Regions from separate parts of the Burkholderia sp. 22313 genome, predicted to be linked through region 1. Evidence: predicted binding sites of a transcription regulator. Region 1 holds the regulator's gene; each other region holds the start of a gene.
The links. The regulator FNR, encoded in region 1, switches genes on or off when oxygen is low (the NO sensors DNR and NnrR bind a similar motif). The targets are predictions, from matches to a motif close to TTGATNNNNATCAA.
Positions count from the first base shown of each region.

Region 2: the regulator FNR is predicted to act here: its motif matches at 1,933-1,946, upstream of ACTJKF_RS04520 (universal stress protein).
Region 3: the regulator FNR is predicted to act here: its motif matches at 2,190-2,203, upstream of clpB (ATP-dependent chaperone ClpB).

Region 1 covers NZ_JBQEON010000035.1:27,451-32,057, reverse strand. Annotated here, with positions in the region: gene ACTJKF_RS25020 (DUF3005 domain-containing protein) at 68-478, shown strand; gene ACTJKF_RS25015 (universal stress protein) at 914-1,387, shown strand; gene fnr (fumarate/nitrate reduction transcriptional regulator Fnr) at 1,554-2,300, shown strand; gene ACTJKF_RS25005 (LysR family transcriptional regulator ArgP) at 2,353-3,246, opposite strand; gene ACTJKF_RS25000 (LysE/ArgO family amino acid transporter) at 3,352-3,972, shown strand; gene ACTJKF_RS24995 (hypothetical protein) at 3,982-4,188, opposite strand; gene ACTJKF_RS24990 (aldo/keto reductase) at 4,327-4,607, shown strand, end outside.
Region 2 covers NZ_JBQEON010000003.1:252,370-256,976, forward strand. Annotated here, with positions in the region: gene ACTJKF_RS04515 (PAS domain S-box protein) at 1-1,739, opposite strand, end outside; gene ACTJKF_RS04520 (universal stress protein) at 2,063-2,533, shown strand; gene ACTJKF_RS04525 (cupin domain-containing protein) at 2,905-3,411, shown strand; gene ACTJKF_RS04530 (DedA family protein/thiosulfate sulfurtransferase GlpE) at 3,602-4,607, shown strand, end outside.
Region 3 covers NZ_JBQEON010000006.1:64,222-68,828, forward strand. Annotated here, with positions in the region: gene clpB (ATP-dependent chaperone ClpB) at 1-2,117, opposite strand, end outside; gene ACTJKF_RS07260 (Rrf2 family transcriptional regulator) at 2,275-2,793, opposite strand; gene ACTJKF_RS07265 (group III truncated hemoglobin) at 3,069-3,629, shown strand; gene ACTJKF_RS07270 (molybdenum cofactor biosynthesis protein MoaE) at 3,693-4,169, opposite strand; gene moaD (molybdopterin converting factor subunit 1) at 4,279-4,536, opposite strand; gene ACTJKF_RS07280 (molybdopterin molybdotransferase MoeA) at 4,556-4,607, opposite strand, start outside.

The DNA of each region.
Region 1 (4,607 bases):
GTTTTCCCGTCGTGCCCGGAACGGGATTTGCTTCGATCCGGAGCGCCTCGCCGCCAGGAGAGCCGTGATGGAAACGTCCGCTCAAGCACACATCGCGCATCCGCGCAGCGTCGAACTCGACAACGACGACACGCTCGACAGCACCGTCGACACCGACGGCAAGCATCGCGAGGCGGCACGTCTCGCGAGCGGCCGCGCCTTCTCGCCCGACCAGATCACGCGCAGCAACGCATCGCTCGTCAACGCGATGCCGGAAGCCGGCGACGGCTTCGCCGGGTTCGACAGCCGGCCGGGCGGCAACCATCCGGCCTTCGCGCTGCGGGCTGGCTACGCGGTGATCGAGAAGGGCTTCGCCGCGCCGTCGCAGGCCGCCGACGCCGCGTTCGGCCCCGTTCATCGCATGTACGGCAGCACGTACTGGCCCGGTCACGGACGCCGGCCGGAACGGGTGATCGAACTGACGGCGGTGCCGAGGTAGCGTGCGCGCCGTTTGAATCGATCGTTCGATTGGCGAATCGAAGCGCGACCGGCGATCGACGGTGGCGGATCGAGGTGCCGGCCTTTCGCGGCTTGCCGTCACACGATGCCCGCGCAACCGTATTCAGTGACGATGGCGTGTCCGCACGGCGCTCACGTGCTGTCTTCGCGCGAGCAGGCGTCGCGATTCATCGTCCGCGCGGCGGCTGCGGTCACGATGCGCTTCGCGCTTCGCCGCGCGCATCACGCAGTGCAGCATGCGGCGCGCGCATGGGCCGCCATCGCGGTACGCCGGCCCCGCCGCCGCGGCGCGACGATCGCGATGACCGCGACGTCGCTGCAAAGTCCCGGCCGTTGGTTTACCCTGCCTCGCAGCAACGCACGGCCCGTTCGGCCATTGCGCCGACTTCCGCTCAACCCGCCACTCGGAGACACTATGTACAAGCGCATTCTGGTTGCCATCGACGGCAGCGACACGTCCCGCCACGCGTTCGATGCCGCACTCGCGCTCGCGAAGCAGCACGGTGCCGAACTGCAACCGTTCTACGTCGTCGAGAACGCCGCGATCTATTACAACGTGCCGGGCTACGATCCGTCCGTGCTGCGCGACCAGCTCATCGCGCAGGGCACCGCGCTCGCGGCGGATTTCACGAAGCGGATGCAGGCTGCCGGCGTGAAGGGCGAAACGCAGATGAACGAGGCGTCGTCGCTCAACGACGTATCGACGCTGATCCTCGACGGCGCGAAGGCGTTCGGCGCCGATCTGCTGGTGCTCGGCACGCACGGCCGTCGCGGGTTCCGCCGCCTCGTGCTCGGCAGCATCGCCGAACAGTGCGTGCGGCATGCGACGCTGCCGGTGCTGCTGATCCCGGCCGCCGCGCACACGGACGAAGACGAGCAGGAAGGCTGAGCGGGCCGGCGCGCGCGTTGCAGCCGCGCAGGCAAACTGCGCGCATGCACGCCTGCCGCTGCGACGCCACGCGGCATGCGCGCACGGTCGCGACGTTTTGTCACCCGACAGCCGCAACTTGCGGTGGGACAATGATTTCGTCGATTCAACGCCGGAGTAAACGATCATGCTGACGCCCGTCGCCACACGTCCCGCCGCCCAGCCCCATGCAGGCAGCTGGGCCTCCCGCCAGGCCCCGCACTGCTCGTCGTGCGCCATGCGGCACCTGTGCATGCCGCAGGGCCTCGCGCCCGAAGCACTCAGCCGCCTCGAATCGGTCATCTGCGCGGCGCGCCCGGTCAAGCGCGGCGAAGCGCTGTTCCGCGAAGGCGACATGTTCGACAACCTGTACGCGGTGCGCTCGGGTTCGCTGAAAACCGTCGCCACGCGCCACGACGGCCGCGAGCAGGTCACGGGCCTCCACCTCGCGGGCGAAGCGCTCGGCCTCGACGGCATCTGCGACGACACGCACCCGCGCACCGCGGTCGCGCTGGAAGACAGCTCCGTCTGCGTGATTCCGTACAGCGCGCTCAAGTCGCTGTGTTCGGAGGCCGGCACGATGCAGCTGCGCATGCACAAGCTGATGAGCGAGCAGATCGTGCGCGAAACGTCGCAAACCATGCTGCTCGGTTCGCTGAACGCGGAAGAACGGGTCGCCGCATTCCTGCTCGACGTGTCGTCGCGTTACCTGAAGCGCGGCTACTCGCCGTCGGAATTCAACCTGCGGATGACGCGCGAAGACATCGGCAGCTATCTCGGCATGACGCTCGAAACGGTCAGCCGCACGTTGTCGAAGTTCCAGAAGCGCGGCCTGATCGAAATGCAGGGCCGCCTCGTGCAGATCGTCGACTTCGACGGCCTGCACCACGTCTGACCCCGCGCGCCGCCACCCGCCACGCCCGCCTCTACGGCGCCTTCCGCCCCGATCAGTCGAGGAACAGCGCCGCGCGCGCCTTGAGCGCCACGCTGAAATCGTCGAGCCAGCCGATCGACAGGCGCCAGCTCTGCCAGTAAAGCTCGATGTCGACGGTCCGCCCGCGCGACATGTCGACGAGCTCGCCCGCCGCCAGTTGGCGATCGACCATCCGGTCCGGGCACATCCCCCATCCCAGCCCCGTTTCGCATGCGCGCAGATAGCCCGCGACGTGCGGGATCCAGTGTTGCGGCGGATCGAGATCCGCGCGCGTCACGCGCCGGATGAAACGCGCCTGCAAACCGTCCTTCGGGTTGAACATGACGCACGGCGCGCGGCGCAGCGCATCGCGCGTGATGCCCGCGCTGAAATAGCGCGCGTAAAACGCCGGCGAACACACCGCGCGATAGCGGATGCGCCCGAGCCGCGTCGACCGGCATCCCTGGATCGGCTCGGCCTGCGCGGTCACCGCGCCCTGCACGCTGCCGTCGCGAATGCGCGCGGCCGTGTAGTCCTGGTCGTCGATCACGAGGTCGAGCAGGGTCTCGCGCTCGGTGCAGAACGGCCCGACCGCGTCGATGAACCAGGTCGCGACGCTGTCATCGTTGACGGCCACGCGCAACGTCGGCCACGCACTCGCGATCTGGCCCGGCAATGCGGGCATCCGGCCGCCCAGCTCGGCCTCGAGCAGCTGCACGCGCTCCGTATGGCGGCACAGCAGCGCGCCCGACGTCGTCGCGACGCACGGCTGGCCGCGCTTGACGAGCACACTGCCGACGCGCTCCTCCAGCAGCTTCACGCGTTGCGATACCGCCGACGGCGTGACGTTCAGCTCCTTGGCCGCCCGTTCGAACGAGCCGTGCCGGATCACGGCTGCGAGGGCGTCGAGCAACGCGTAGTCGAGCATTAGATTTCCTTAATCCGCATTAGGTGAATTAGCTTCTCTTATGTCATGGCTGCCCGCAGACTAGCGCTAACCGATTCACCCGTCTACTGCTTCTCGTCTCCCATCATGAACTGGATCGCTTTTTCCCACGGCGCCGCCCTGTGCGGATCGCTCATCGTCACCATCGGCGCGCAGAACGCGTTCGTGCTCCGGCAAGGCATCATGCGCGCGCATGTCGGCAAGATCGTGCTGCTGTGCGCGCTGTCCGACATGATCCTGATCGGCGCCGGCGTCGGCGGCGCATCGGTACTCGTCGAGCGCTATCCGACCTTCGTCCACGTGGTGCTGTACGTCGGCCTCGCGTATCTCGCATGGTTCGGCATCAATGCGCTGCGCCGCGCGTTCAAGCCGGGGCACGACACGCTCGACGTGCGTGGCGACACGGTCGCACCGCCGCCGCAAAGTGCGGCCGCGATCGTGCTGATGACGCTCGCGTTCACGTGGCTCAACCCGCACGTGTATCTCGATACGTTCCTGCTGATCGGCACGGCCGGCGCACGCGAGCCGGAAGGCACACGCGTCGCGTTCGCGATCGGCGCGATGTCGGTCAGCGTCGTGTGGTTCCTCGGGCTCGGATACGGTGCGCGACTGCTCGCGCCGTGGTTCCGCAAGGCCGTTGCGTGGCGCGTGCTGGATGGCGCGATCGGCAGCATGGTGCTGTTTCTGGCGGCCGTGCAGTTGCGATAACGCGTTGCGTCACCGATCGATCACGGGCGGCAGCATGCCGCCCGTTTTTCGTTCCGGCGCCGGAATCGCCGGCGCTTCCATTCGCGTCCCCTCGCGCACCGGCATCGCAAAATTCGGCTCCGCATCCAATCCGACAGCACGAATCATTCGATAACGGACGATGCATCCGCTATCCGCCGCCATTTCGCCGCATTCGCGGCTGTGTGCCCGCTGCACGATTCCAGCCGATGGGCGAGAATGTTTCAGCGTCCCGCGACAACGGCGCACGTGCTTCGCCCGTCCGCCGTCCCGTCGCATTCATTCCGGCCCATCCTGTCGTTCGATCCCTTCATCTCGCAGATATCGGAGAGCAACATGACACTACGCACCCTCGGCACGTCGGACATCCAGGTTTCACCGCTCGCCTTCGGCGGCAACGTCTTCGGCTGGACCGTCGACGAGAACGCATCGTTTGCGCTGCTCGACGCGCTCGCCGACACCGGCATCAACTTCATCGACACGGCCGACGTCTACTCGGCCTGGGCGCCCGGCAACCACGGCGGCGAATCGGAAACGATCATCGGCAAGTGGCTCAAGCGCTCCGGCAAGCGCGACCAGGTCGTGATCGCGACCAAGGTCGGCCTGCTCGAGGCACG
Region 2 (4,607 bases), on a different contig from region 1:
TTCGTGAAGTCGTTCGCGAGCCACTCGATCGCGGGCACGAGGCCGAGATCGTCGAGCATCACCGGGCGCAGGTCGGCTGCGATGCGCCGCACCGACGCGACGGTCGCATCGATCAGGCGGCGCATGCCCTGCAGGTGCGACAGCACGTCGTCGTCGGGGCGCGCATGGCCGGGCGCGCGCAACTGCTGCTCGACCACCGACAGGTCCATCTTCAGCGCGGTGAGCTGCTGGCCGAGATCGTCGTGCAGTTCGCGCGCGATGCGGGTCTTTTCTTCTTCGCGCACGTTCTGCAGGTTCGCCGACAGTTCGCGCAGCTCCTCGCGCGACTGCGTCAGCGCATGCTCGGCGCGCTGCCGCTCGGTGATGTCGCGCAGCATCACCGTATAGAGCTTGCCCGACGCATCGCGGATCTGCGAGATCGATGCCTCGATCGGGAACTCCTCGCCGTTGCCGCGCAGCCCGAACAGCACGCGCTGGCGGCCCATCTGGCGCTCGGATACCCCCGTCACGCCGAACTGGTCGACGTGCTTCGTATGGGCGGCGCGAAACCGCTCGGGGATGAAACGCGACAGCGGCGCGCCGATCGCCTCCATCGCCGACACGCCGAACACCTGTTCGGCCATCGGGTTGAAGATCACGACCGTCTGCTTTTCGTCGATCGTGATGATCGCTTCCATCGACGAGCGGATGATGCCCATCATCCGCGCCTCGTTGAGGATGCCGCGGCTGCTGGCGCCGGGGTCGGCACCGCCGGCGCGGCCGCGCAGCAGCGCATGGATGAGCGCCGCGAACCCGAACGACGCGATCAGCCCGGCGGCGAGCACCGTGCCGGCCGCGCGCTGTGCGCCGGTCGCGCTCGGCCGGCCGTCCGCGGAATAGGCGAGCGTCAGCACCGTGCCGCCGAAATTCAGCTGCTCGGTGCGCCGCATCAGGTCGGGCGACATCGAGGCTTCGTCAGTCGTCGTCTCGGCGCTCGCGAAAGGGTGCGGATCGTCACCGGCGCTCATCCGCAGATCGAGCCCGCGTTCCGCGTCGAGCGCGCGCTCGACCAGGTGAGTCGGACTCACTTCGGCGAACAGCACGCCATCGGCGCGGGGCTCGTGCGGGCCGGATGGCGCGACGGCCGCGCGCGGCGAGGCCGTCGCGGGCAGGAACAGCGTGAGGGTGCGCGTGTCGCGGGACGTATCGCCGTCGGCCGGGTGGATGCCGAGCGCGACATCGCCGGTGCGCAGCGCACGCGCGAGCGGTGCGGCGTCCGACGCGCCGAAGCGGACGATGACCGAGCTCGACATGGGGGCGCTGTGCGTGGCAACGGCCAACGGGCCGGCCGGCATCGGCGCCTTGCCCGCGAGGGCGCTGCGCGCGGCCGGCGACAACGGCGCATAGCCGATCTGCCGGACCGGCGAATATCCGCTGTCGAGATCGAGCGTGTCGGCATACCGGCGCCATTGGTCGGGCGTCATCTGCGGCGCGAGATCGTACGCGCCGCGCGCGCTTTCGAGCACGGCGACGCCGGACTGCAGTTCGTGGCGCAGCATCGCGGTCACGTGCGCCGTGCGGCGTTCGAAGCGCGTATGGACGGCGCCTTGCCACTGCTCGCGCACCAGCAGCGCGACGCCGAGCGACAGCGCCGCGCCGGCGAACAGCGCAACGACGCCGGCCGCGAGCGGCTGGCGTAACATGGTCTGGAAGCGCGTGGGCCCTCGGGCGTCACGCGGCAGGGTTCCACTTGCGGTCATTCGATGGCCATTCTGGTGTCGGGGCCGCCCGCGGCACTCGGGCAGCGCGGCAAAACCGGGAAAAACTCGCACCGGCCGCGTGCGACGTCACGTCTGCTTTAAGGACGAAATTGTGCGCGCTTTAGGCGTTTTTTGTAATAGGGTCAGCTAAAAATGCGATAGCCGGGCGGTGCAGCGGGCGTCCCGGCCGCGATTGACGCGCATCAACCGGCGCGTCGGCACGTGGGGCAGACTGTTCGGCAGGCGAGCCGGCATCGGGCCGGTTCGCAGTGACGGGCCGCCGTTGCGCGATGCGCGACGCGTGCCCGGTCGGAGGGAGGACCATGTACAAGCGGATTTTCGTCGGGCTCGACGGCAGCCCGAGCGCGCGTCTCGCGCTGAACGAGGCGATCCGGATCGCGGCGGTATCCGGCGGCGAGGTGACGTGCGCGTATGTCGTCGAGCATCGGCCGCAGCTCGTCGACGTCGATGCGGGCTTCGCGGCCCAACGCGACGACGACGCGGCCGCCGTCGATGCGGTGACGCCCGTGCTCGACGAGGCGAAGGCGGTGCTCGCGCAGCAGCATGTGCCGGGCACCGTGCGCGCGCTCGACGCGTACGGCGAAGACATCGCCGCGGTGCTGATGCGCACGGCCGCCGAGGCCGGTGCCGACCTGATCGTGATGGGGACGAGCGGGCGGCACGGGCTGCGCCGGCTGCTGCTCGGCAGTGTGGCGGAATCGCTGCTGCGCGCGGCCGACCGGCCCGTGCTGCTGGTGCGGCACGACGAACCGGCAGCCGCGGCAAGCGCGTGACGGGTGCCGGGCGGCACGGATGCGCGCGTGGTGGCGGGCGCGGGTTGCCGCGCGGAGCCGGCGGATGCCGGCGTGACATCGTGTGCGGTCGTATGCCGTCATGTATCCGGCACGCACGGGGATGGACGCTCCGCACGCCGAGCGGCGAGTGCGCTGTCGGGCCGCGCCGGTTGCATCGTGGCCCGCACTTCTGGCAGCATCGGCCGGTGTTCGCTTCATCGTCGCGCGCCGCGTTCCGCGCGCGATCCGGTCGCCGCGTGCATGGCCGCGGCGATCGACGCAGCGGCACGCGACGGCGGCCGATCGCCTCCTCGATCGGCCCTGGCCGTGCGTCGCGTGTCCGGTTTCCTACTTTACCGACGTCATCCGCCATGCCGATCTCCGCCGCCGACCTGATTCACCAGTTCAACCTGCAGCCGCATCCCGAGGGCGGCTATTTCCGGGAAACCTACCGCGCGGCCGATTCGGTCGTGCGGCCGGCCGACGGTGCGCCACGCGCGGCGTCGACGGCGATCTACTACCTGTTGTGCGACGGCGCGTATTCGTCCTGGCACCGGATCCGTTCCGACGAGGTCTGGCATTTCTACGCGGGCGATCCGCTCGAAGTGTGGGTGCTCGACGAGCACGACGGCCTCACGATCCACCGGCTCGGCAATCCGCTCACGCATCCGGGCACCGTGTTCCAGGCGGTCGTGCCGGCCGGGCGCTGGTTCGGCGCACGCTGCGCCGCGCCGGAGGATGTCGCGCTCGTCGGCTGCACGGTCGCGCCGGGTTTCGAGTTCTCGGAGTTCGAACTCGCGGACGCGACCACGCTCGCCGCCGCGTTCCCCGCGTACGCGGAATACGTCGCACGGCTCGCGCCGAGCGTCGGCGACTGAGTGTGCCGGCGGCGGCCAGGCCGGCCGCCGACGCACCCGTCGACAGCGGCTGTTCCGCGCGGCGTCGCGCAAACCCGTTTAGAATGCACGGTGGTGCAGGATCGGCCGCGGACGTGCCGCGACGGTCGCTGCCAGCCGTATCGACGGCCGCCCCCGTCGCACGGTCCGCATGTCTTCCAGGAGCGCCGCCGTGTGGCACTTTCCCATTGCGATTCCTTCGTCGCTCGGCCCGTGGGCCGTGTTCGCGAGCGTGCTGATCACGCAGCTCGGCGTGCCGGTGCCGGCCGTCCCGATGCTGATTCTCGGCGGTACGATGGCGGCGATGGGGCAGGCGTCGTGGGCGAGCATGTTCGCGGCGGCGATCGGCGCGACGATGCTCGCCGATTCGCTGTGGTTCTTCATGGGCCGCACGCGCGGCCGGCGCCTGCTGAACGGGCTTGTGCGTTTCTCGCTGTCGCTCGACACGACGCTGCGCTTCGCGCGTAACGTGTTCGAAAGATTCGGCGCGCCGCTGCTCGTGCTCTCCAAGTTCCTGCCGGGCCTCGGCCTCGTGTCGGCACCGCTGCTCGGCACGACCGCGATCGGCGTCGGCGTGTTCCTGTTCTGGGATCTGGCCGGCGCGTCGTTGTGGGCCGCAGTCTGGCTCATCGGCGGCGCGGCCGTGCACGACCAGATCGTCCAGTTCGTGCTGTGGGTGCGCGCGAGCGGTGGCACGATCCTCGACGCATTCCTCGCGATCTTCATCACGTTCGTGCTGTACCGCTGGGTGCGTCGCGTGCAGTTCCGCCGCTATCTGGCGCAGGTGCGCATTTCTCCGCCGCAACTCGTCGAAATGATGACGTCGAACGAGCCGCCGCTGATCTTCGACGCACGCCCGCGCGCGATTCGCGAACGCGAGCCGTTCCGGATTGCCGGTGCGGTGCCGGTCGATCTCGATTCGCCGGACCTGCTCGATCCGGAGTTGCTGAAGCGGCCGATCGTCGTGTATTGCGTGTGTCCGAATGAAGCGACCGCGAAGCGCCTGATCGCGAAGATGCAGCGCAAGAAGATGCTCCACAACATCAAGGCGCTGAAAGGCGGCCTCGATGCGTGGGAGAAGCATGGTTATCCGGTCGAGCCGCTGCCGGCGGATCTCGATGCGTCGCGGTATTTCGTGCGGCCGGATCACGGCACCGCGCTCGAAGGCGAATATACGG
Region 3 (4,607 bases), on a different contig from region 1:
GTCATGCGGCCGTCGTCGAGCACCTGCAGCAGCACGTTGAACACGTCCGGATGCGCCTTCTCGATCTCGTCGAGCAGGATCACGCTGTACGGCTTGCGGCGCACGGCTTCCGTCAGGTAGCCGCCTTCCTCGTAGCCGACATAGCCCGGCGGCGCGCCGATCAGCCGCGCGACGCTGTGCTTCTCCATGAACTCGCTCATGTCGATGCGGATCAGATGCTCTTCCGAATCGAACAGGAACGACGCCAGCGCCTTGCACAGCTCGGTCTTGCCGACCCCCGTCGGGCCGAGGAACAGGAACGAGCCGTACGGACGGTTCGGATCGGCGAGACCCGCGCGCGAACGACGGATCGCATCCGCGACCGCGCTGATCGCCTCGTGCTGGCCGACCACGCGCTCGTGCAGCTTTTCCTCGATGTGCAGCAGCTTCTCGCGTTCGCCCTGCATCATCCGCGACACGGGAATCCCGGTGGCGCGCGACACGACTTCCGCGATTTCTTCCGCACCGACCTGCGTGCGCAGCAGGCGCGGACGCGTCGGGTTGTGCTGCTCCTGCTCTTCAGCCTGCGTGACCTGCTTCAGTTGCGACTCGAGCTGCGGCAGCTTGCCGTACTGCAGCTCGGCGACCTTCTCCAGCTTGCCTTCGCGCTGCAGACGCGCGATGTCGGCGCGCACCTTCTCGATCTCTTCCTTGAGCTGCGCGCTGCCCTGCACCGCGGCCTTCTCGGCGGTCCAGATCTCTTCCAGGTCCGCATACTCGCGGCCGAGACGATCGATCTCTTCCTCGATCAGTTGCAGGCGCTTCTGCGACGCTTCGTCCTGCTCCTTCTTCACGGCTTCGCGCTCGATCTTCAGCTGGATCAGCCGGCGGTCGAGCTTGTCCATCTCTTCGGGCTTCGAATCGATTTCCATCTTGATCTTCGATGCGGCCTCGTCGATCAGGTCGATCGCCTTGTCCGGCAGGAACCGGTCGGTGATGTAGCGATGCGACAACTCGGCCGCGGAGACGATCGCCGGGTCGGTGATGTCGACGCCGTGGTGCAGTTCGTACTTCTCCTGCAGCCCGCGCAGGATCGCGATCGTCGCCTCGACGCTCGGCTCGTCGACGAGCACCTTCTGGAAGCGGCGCTCGAGCGCGGCATCCTTCTCGATGTACTTGCGGTATTCGTCGAGCGTGGTCGCGCCGATGCAGTGCAGCTCGCCGCGCGACAGCGCCGGCTTCAGCATGTTGCCCGCGTCCATCGCGCCTTCGGCCTTGCCGGCACCGACCATCGTGTGGATTTCGTCGATGAAGACGATCGTCTGGCCTTCGTCCTTCGCGATGTCGTTGAGCACCGCCTTCAGGCGCTCCTCGAACTCGCCGCGATACTTCGCGCCGGCGAGCAGCGCGGCCATGTCGAGCGACAGCACGCGCTTGCCCTTCAGCGTCTCGGGCACTTCGCCGTTGACGATCCGCTGCGCGAGCCCTTCGACGATCGCCGTCTTGCCGACGCCCGGCTCGCCGATCAGCACCGGGTTGTTCTTGGTGCGGCGCTGCAGGATCTGGATCGAGCGGCGGATTTCGTCGTCGCGGCCGATCACCGGGTCGAGCTTGCCCGCGCGGGCGCGCTCGGTCAGGTCGACCGTGTATTTCTTCAGCGCCTCGCGCTGGCTTTCGGCGTCCTGGCTGTGCACCTGCGAGCCACCGCGCACCGCGGCGATCGCGGCTTCGAGCGCCTTGCGCGTGAGGCCGTGCTGGCGCGCGAGCTTGCCGGCGTCGCCCTTGTCGTCGGACACGGCGAGCAGGAACATCTCGCTCGCGATGAACGTGTCGTTGAGCTTCTGCGCTTCCTTGTCGGCCTGGTTCAGCAGCCCGGCCAGTTCACGGCCGATCTGGATGTCGCCGCCCGTGCCCGTCACTTGCGGCAGGCGCGAGATGGCCTCGTTCAGCGCGCCTTGCAGCGCCTGCACGTGAACGCCGGCACGCGACATCAGCGAGCGAGCGGAGCCGTCGTGCTGCGCGACCAGCGCCGCCAGCACGTGAACGGGTTCGATGTATTGATTGTCGCGGCCTGCCGCAAGGCTTTGCGCGTCCGCGAGTGCTTCCTGGAACTTGGTGGTGAGCTTGTCGATTCTCATTTTGTCGAGACCTCCAATTTTCGATTAACACCAAGATGAGGATGCTTATGCGGGTTTCAAGCGAAATTCGGGTTGATTCAGCGCAAAAATCGGGATGCGTCGAGACAGCGGCCCGCGGGCGCGCTGCAGCCGGATGACGGCGTGCGGCACCGGCGTGTCAGCCGGCCTTCGACGGCGCTTCGGCGGACGCCGCTGCTTCATCCCCGGCTGGCTCGGCACGCACGAGCGCGATCGGGCGAAGGCCCAGCAGCGTGGCGAGCGGCGACGCGGGCGCGGCCAGTTCGCCGATCGTATGACGGTCGAGTTCGGCGAAGAACGCGTCGCGCGCGGCCGCCAGCACGCCCTTCAGGCGACACTGCGGCTCGATCACGCAGCCGCGCGGCTCGCCGCCGTCGGCCGCAAAGCAGCCGACCAGCGCGAAGTCGCTCTCGGTCGCGCGCACCACCTGGCCGACCGTCAGCTTCAGCGAGTCGGGAAACAGCCGCAGCCCGCCGTTGCGGCCGCGAACGGTGTCGACCCAGCCGAGCTCGCCGAGCTGCTGGACGACCTTCATCAGATGGTTCTTCGAGATGCCGTAGGCGTCCGAGATCTCCTGGATCGTCGCGAGCCCCTCGCCGCGCACGGCGAGATACAGCATGACGCGCAGCGAGTAGTCGGTGTAGTCGGTGAGTCTCATGAGCGAATACGGAAAATTATCGATCGTGCCCCGATGATGCTGACCGGGTCGATCGGAGCGCGCGCCGGGCCGGCTGGCGGGGATGCCTGGCGGCACCGGGTTGCCGGCACGGCCTGCACGCAATAAGATGCATGGCATCCACACATTTCTCAGGCATCGGTGGACGCTATTTTGCGTCAAAATTCTGTCGGCGTCCTGCGCACTGCCCGCGCAACCGGTCTGCCGATGTGCGGCCAACGTCCCGCCCACGCCTCGATTTTCCGGCCCTTTTTGCCATGACCGCCCTGCCCGCCTCGCCCGATACCGCCCCGGCCCGCCCACGCGACGACGAACCGACCGAGGACAACATTCGCGACCTCGTGTATGCGTTCTACGACCGCGTACGCGCCGATCCGCTGCTCGGGCCCGTGTTCGATGCGAAGCTCGAAGGCCGCTGGGACGACCATCTGCCGAAGATGGTCAGCTTCTGGTCGAGCCTCGTGCTCGGCACCAAGGGCTATCGCGGCAACGTGCAGCAGGCACACCAGCCGCTCGAAGGCGTCGAGCCCGCGCATTTCAGCCGCTGGCTGGCGCTGTTCCTGAAGACCGTCGAGGGGCGCTACACACCGCCTGCGGCCATCCGCTTCATGGAGCCCGCGCTGCGGATCGCGCAGAGCCTGCAGCTGAGCCGCTTCGGCTGGGATTATCAGATTCCGCCGGAGCAGCAGGCGCTGCTCGATGCGGTTGCGCCACGCCGCCGCGACACGGGCGACGATCCGCACGCGCTGCCGTCCCGCGCCCGCGGCGAGCCGTTTCCGACGAAGATCATCGGGCGCAGCACCGATCCGGACGCCTGACAGGCCGACGCTCGCGACAATCGAACGCGTGCGGCACATCGCCGCATGCGTCGCACGCCGCGCTCAACGCGGCGTATTGCCCGATTCGACGCCCCAGCGCGCGAGCGCCGCATCGTCGGTGCTGCGGGCATCGACCCAGCGCTCGCCGTCCGGTGTCGTTTCCTTCTTCCAGAACGGCGCCTCGGTCTTCAGATAGTCCATCACGAACTCGCACGACGCGAACGCATCGCCGCGATGCGACGCGACCGTCGCGACCATCACGATCTGGTCGAGCGGCTGCAGCCGGCCGACACGATGCACGATCGCGACGTCGATCCCCGGCCAGCGCCGGCCAGCCTCCGCGGCGATCTTCTCAAGCGCCTTCTCGGTCATCCCCGGATAGTGCTCGAGCTCCATCGCGGCGACCGCATCGCCTTCGTTCAGGTCGCGCACCGTGCCGACGAAACATGCGACCGCGCCGATCTTCGGGTTGCGTGCGCGCAATGCCGCGACTTCGGTGTTCAGGTCGAAATCGCCGGTCTGGACTCGTACTGTTGCCATTGTCTGCCCCTGTCGACCGGAGTTAGCGCTTTAGCGCTTACTCCGGTCCCATGCTTCGCGGTCGACCCAGACTTAGCGCTTTAGCGCTTACTCCGGTCCCATGCAAAGCTCAGCCGCCCGTCACCGGCGGAAAAAACGCGACCTCGCAGCCATCGGTGAGCCGCGTGTCGGCGCCGGTCATCTCGTGATTGCACGCCATGCGCAACGCGCGCCCTTCGGCGAGCGTCTCGGCCCACGCGCCGCCGCGCAGGCGCAGCCACGCGCGCACGTCGCCGACGGTCGTCACGCCGTCCGGCACGTCGGCCCGTTCGTCGGACACGCCCAGCGCCTCGCGCACGCTTGCAAAGAATTTCAGTTGAATCTTCATAGATCGGGAAGCCGTCGCGTTACGACAGCAGTTCGGAAAACGGAATGAAACGCACGGTCTCGCCCGCGCTG